2 regions of the Lactobacillus sp. ESL0677 genome follow, and region 1 is predicted to be linked to the other one. Evidence: riboswitches for the same ligand, from Rfam matches in the RefSeq annotation. Region 1 holds a riboswitch; the other holds the start of a gene.
What was found. A riboswitch is a leader RNA that binds a small molecule or an ion and turns the genes downstream of it on or off. The one in region 1 is predicted to bind FMN.

Region 1 (2,466 bases):
GTGACTGGATTTCACGCTGCGCAAGTAACGCCACAATTTTTTCTGGCGTCCATTTTTCAGCCGTTAGACATTCAACGTTTTCGCCTATTTTTTTAGTTAATGGTTGTTCACTAAGCAGCCAAATTTGTCCCGGTAATTGAAATAATTGCTTAGTAAAATCAAGTTGGTTGGCATCCCGCGTGACTACAATCCTAATTGGCGGAATTGGCAAATTCTTAATTCTTACTGTTAATTGCGGATCGTCAATGCGTAATGTGTTAGCACCAATTAAAATCGCTTGATTACGGCACCGCAGTTTTTGGACATCAATTTGGGCTGCATCACCTGTTAAAAACGTTCGCTTCTGCTTAGCTTCATTAATTTTGCCATCAAGTGACATCGCATACTTGAGCGTGACAAACGGGCGCTTTTTTTGATAGAAAAAGTTATAGCGCTCATATAACTGCTCTACACCGCCAATTACTTCGGTTTCAAGGCCATGCTCATTTAAATATTGCATCCCCTTGCCGCCGACAATTTGATGCGGATCTACCTGACCAACTACCACACGCTTAATGCCAACTTCCACTACACGCTTAGCACATGGTGGCTGCTTGCCGTAATGGCTGCATGGCTCTAGCGTCACGTACAAAGTCGCACCTTGCGCTAGGCTTGGCTTAGCTAAATGCGACAACGTGTTAATCTCGGCATGCTCTTTACCATATTGGTGGTGGTAGCCTGTTGCCAATACTTGCCCATCTTTAACCAAAACCGCACCAACAAGCGGATTAGTCCAAGTCGCACCCTGTGCTTTTAAAGCTTCATGAACGGCCATCTGCATGTAATCCTTGTCTTGCACTATCTTCACTTCCTAAATACACAAAAAAAGACCCCGTTGATTATTTCAACGAGGTCCATTCATTATTAACCAAATATGATTTCAGCGAAGTTCACTCAAAACGACGCGAGTCAAATATTAGTCGTATTTGTTCTTCTCCCATCCAGACTTTAACTGTCGGTGCTAGACTCACACTAGCTCCACCGCGATGTACGCGGGTCACGGACTTCAGCTTACTTAGGCTGTCACCGTCGGTCAGGAATTACACCCTGCCCCGAAGAAACCGTATTCAATTACTTTAAGAATAAGCTAGACGTTACCAAATGTCAATAGTTAAAGTTACAAAAGGTAATTAAAGACAAGCTCCTTCCCCTTGGCTCTAGTAGTTTAGCTCAATAATATTTCCCAATCAGTCAAACTTACTGGCAGATTGTTATTTTTAATAAAGTACTTTTTAAACGCCTTACCAAAGGCTAATTGTTCTTGATCGCGATGTTGATAGATGTCCTTGAGGGTCAAGCAGGCAGTTACCGCCAAGTTAACAGCCAAAATAATTAATAAACCAACCAGTATGTATAAAAGATAAAGCATCGTCCTACCTCTTTTGCAAATATCATTTAGTATTGTATTACTTACATAATACACTAAACTATAATTGCAAAATTGTCAATCAATTATGTGAAATCGATTACAATTTTCCGTAAAAAAGAAGAATCTGGGGTTTTCAGATTCTTCTTTTTAAGTTTAATACAAGTACTTTTTAGCAGCTTCTTTAGAATCCATCCCCGCACGTATTTTCAGCGACAATTCAATAGCCACGTCGGCAATAATTGATTGGGGATCAATCACGTTGTATGGGTGGTCCGGTGCCTTTTCCTGAGCCAAGGACAATTCCGTACAGCCAAGCAAAATCACGTTACAGCCATATTTATCATGCATTAATTGCAAAATATGATGGTATAAATCGTGATCAACTACGCCTTTTTCCTTGATATTAGCATAAATTAGTTTAGTTACCAGCGGTTGAATTTCTGGTCCGCCAAGCTCAACCTCACGCCCAACTGCCTTAATCTCATCGGCATAAAGATGGTCATAGATCGATCCTTCGGTTGCAATTAGGCCAATCTTAGGTTCATCCGGGTACTTTTCAACAAACTGGTGCACGGCAATGCGCATCATGTGCAAAAACGGAATATCCGTCAATTTGGCAAGGTCATCGTAAAAATAATGCGCGGTATTACACGGCATAACGAAAAAGTCAGGCCCCAATTTTGCTTGTCCCAAAACATCTTCACGTAAGTCTACCAAACAATTAGGCTTAGTATGATCCTTGATATACGCTGTTCTATCTGGAATTTGCGCATCATTAACCAAAATATAATTTAAATAATCTTGATCCTTCGCAATTTTTACCCGATGATTCAATAACCGAACGTAGCTTTCAGTGGCAATTGTCCCCATGCCACCAATAATACTAAAAAAATGCTTCATTTTTCTGCTCTTTTACTTATTAAAGTGCTCGCTCTGACCTTCCAATTCGTCAATGACTTGCTGGGCAACAACAATATCTGATGGATACGGGGTATCAATACCGCGCACCTTTTGGAAACCATCGGCACCCTTGCCGCAAATTAACACAACATCGCCAG
Region 2 (2,466 bases), 760 kb from region 1:
AAGTTGCTAAGACAGTAGCTAGTTACTTTCAAAAAGATTTAACGAAGACACTCAGTCAGTCAGCTTTGGAAATTTTGGCAATTGTCGCTTATCGCCAGCCAATTACACGGGTCGAAATTGATGACATTCGCGGAGTTAACTCATCTGGCGCATTGCAAACACTGATTTGGCGTGGTCTTGTTAAGGTTGACGGTAAAAAAGATGCGCCGGGGCATCCCAACTTGTATGTTACTAGTGACTACTTCCTGCAGTACTTTGGTTACCAAAGTTTAGCCGATTTACCGCTAATTGAAGATTTTGAAGATGACAGTATTAATGCGGAAGGCGAAATAGATTTATTTGCGGCTAAGGGTCAGGCTGATAAGAACTTGGCCAGCATGCAAAAAGGAGAAAAATAATGGCGTTACAACGTTTACAAAAAGTAATTGCTGAGGCGGGAATCGCCTCAAGACGCAAGGCCGAAAAGATGATTACGGAAGGTCGCGTCACTGTAGATGGTGAAATTATCACTAAACTTGGGACCAAAGTGGAAACTTTTAGCAACATTACGGTTGATGGTGAACCAATCGAACGTGAGAGCTTGCACACCTATGTGTTTTATAAACCACGGGGAGTTGTTTCAACTGCTAATGATGACAAGGGAAGAAAAACGGTGGTCGATTACTTTAGCGACTTACCATACCGGTTATACCCAGTAGGACGTCTTGATTACGATACGTCGGGCTTGTTATTAATGACTAATGATGGTGAATTGGCTAATTTAATGATGCATCCGCGTAACAAGGTTGCTAAGGTTTATGTTGCCCGCATTGAGGGGCAATTATTGCCTGAAGAAAGCAAACAATTAGCGCGCGGAGTTGAATTTGATCACCACAAGAGTTCCCCAGCTAAAGTAAAAGTCATTCGTACGGATAAAAAGCATAACCGGCAGATTGTCCAATTGACCATTCATGAAGGACATTATCACCAAGTTAAAAAAATGTTTAAGGCTGTTAACCATCAAGTTGAAAAACTGGCGCGAGAGAAGTATTCTTTCTTGACACTTGATGGTCTTGTGTCTGGTAAATATCGCGAATTGTCTCATGAAGAAGTTGACAGATTGAAGCATGTAGACTAGTATATTGATAGAAATTAATAAAGAGTTTGTTGTCTTCATGGCAGGGTGTAAGTCCCGACCGGCGGAAAGTCCGCGACCCGTATAAACGGTGGAACCCCACAGTGGTACCGATAGTTAAAGTCTAGATGAAAGAAGACAGACTAAACTAAAAGAAAAGTAGATAAAAAGCTTACTTTTATTAGGTCTGTTGCTAGAAGCAACAGACCTAATATTGTTTTGGAGGTAAGTTTTTTGAAGAGTAAGAGTACGAGTAATTTAGCATTATTAATCGCCTGTGCGATGTTTGGTGCGGTAGCATTTGTCATTATTAAGTTTACGGGGATTCCAATTTTACCGAATGCGAGTTTCTTAAAATTTGATTTTTCTGATGTCATTATTACAATTGGGATGTTTCTTTTTGGCATTTGGCCAGGGATCTTTATTGCGATTATTAGAATGCTGATAAGTTTAGTTTATAGTGGTTTTAGTTTGCCAAGTGTTGTTGGTCAGTTAGCAGCATTGTTAGCATCAATTTCCTTTGCATTACCATTTTACTTTGTTACTAGAAATATGAAGCGTGATGAAACAAGTGGAATGAAGCGACACGTTAAGCCAATTATTGGTTTGATTTGCGGAACAATTGCCATGGCGATTGTTTTGGCAACTCTGAATGCTTTGATTTTGACGCCAATGTATGCCGTAACAATGATACCAAAATTGCCAGCAATCCACGGCTATTCTGGTTTGCTTGGGTTTACCGAAAAGGTATACTTAGGTCAGATGTTACATATTCCATCAATGGGAGCATATATTTTCGGAATAATTGTTCCATTCAATCTCGTAAAGGGACTGATCAACAGTGTTGTTGTTTACCTATTGTTTGAAGCAGTTTTACGTAATTTGAAACCTTTTGTTCAAAAGAATTTCAATTTAAAGAGATAATTTAACTTAAGTCGGTCATTTAAATGGCCGATTTTTTTATCCAAAAACGCCGGTAAATATGCTAAAATTAAATAAGTTAGGTGAATCGAGGTATTTTGATGAATCAAAAACAGGAAAAATTATATAAACATTATGCACGTCCAAATGAGCCCAGAGCCGTGATTAACAAGCCACATTATAAAGGCTGGCTAATCACGATGGCAATTTTGGTCGTTGTGATTATTGCTCTTATTCCTGTTGTTCATCACTTAGCTTCAAGTGGTCAGGTCAAGGAGCAGGCTGTTGAATTGCAAAAAACAACCCAAAAGTCACCTAAAACCCCTGCTAAGCATGTGAATCGAGTAAAGCAAGCGGCTAAAAGCAAAACCAAAAAGGCGAAGGTTACGGGTAAAATACAGCAATTACCTAAAGTTAAAGCTAAAAAGGCC

Region 2: it holds a riboswitch for FMN, as region 1 does, so the genes downstream of both, OZX76_RS04680 (ECF transporter S component) here and ribD (bifunctional diaminohydroxyphosphoribosylaminopyrimidine deaminase/5-amino-6-(5-phosphoribosylamino)uracil reductase RibD) in region 1, are expected to answer to the same signal.

What each region holds. Positions count from the first base shown of each region.
Region 1 covers NZ_CP113946.1:213,280-215,745, reverse strand. The annotation lists gene ribD (bifunctional diaminohydroxyphosphoribosylaminopyrimidine deaminase/5-amino-6-(5-phosphoribosylamino)uracil reductase RibD) at 1-838, opposite strand, end outside; FMN riboswitch at 965-1,103, opposite strand; gene OZX76_RS01140 (hypothetical protein) at 1,205-1,408, opposite strand; gene OZX76_RS01135 (amino acid racemase) at 1,562-2,308, opposite strand; gene OZX76_RS01130 (UDP-N-acetylmuramoyl-L-alanyl-D-glutamate--2,6-diaminopimelate ligase) at 2,321-2,466, opposite strand, start outside.
Region 2 covers NZ_CP113946.1:971,409-973,874, forward strand. The annotation lists gene scpB (SMC-Scp complex subunit ScpB) at 1-398, shown strand, start outside; gene OZX76_RS04675 (pseudouridine synthase) at 398-1,117, shown strand; FMN riboswitch at 1,145-1,258, shown strand; gene OZX76_RS04680 (ECF transporter S component) at 1,349-2,038, shown strand; gene OZX76_RS04685 (LysM domain-containing protein) at 2,137-2,466, shown strand, end outside.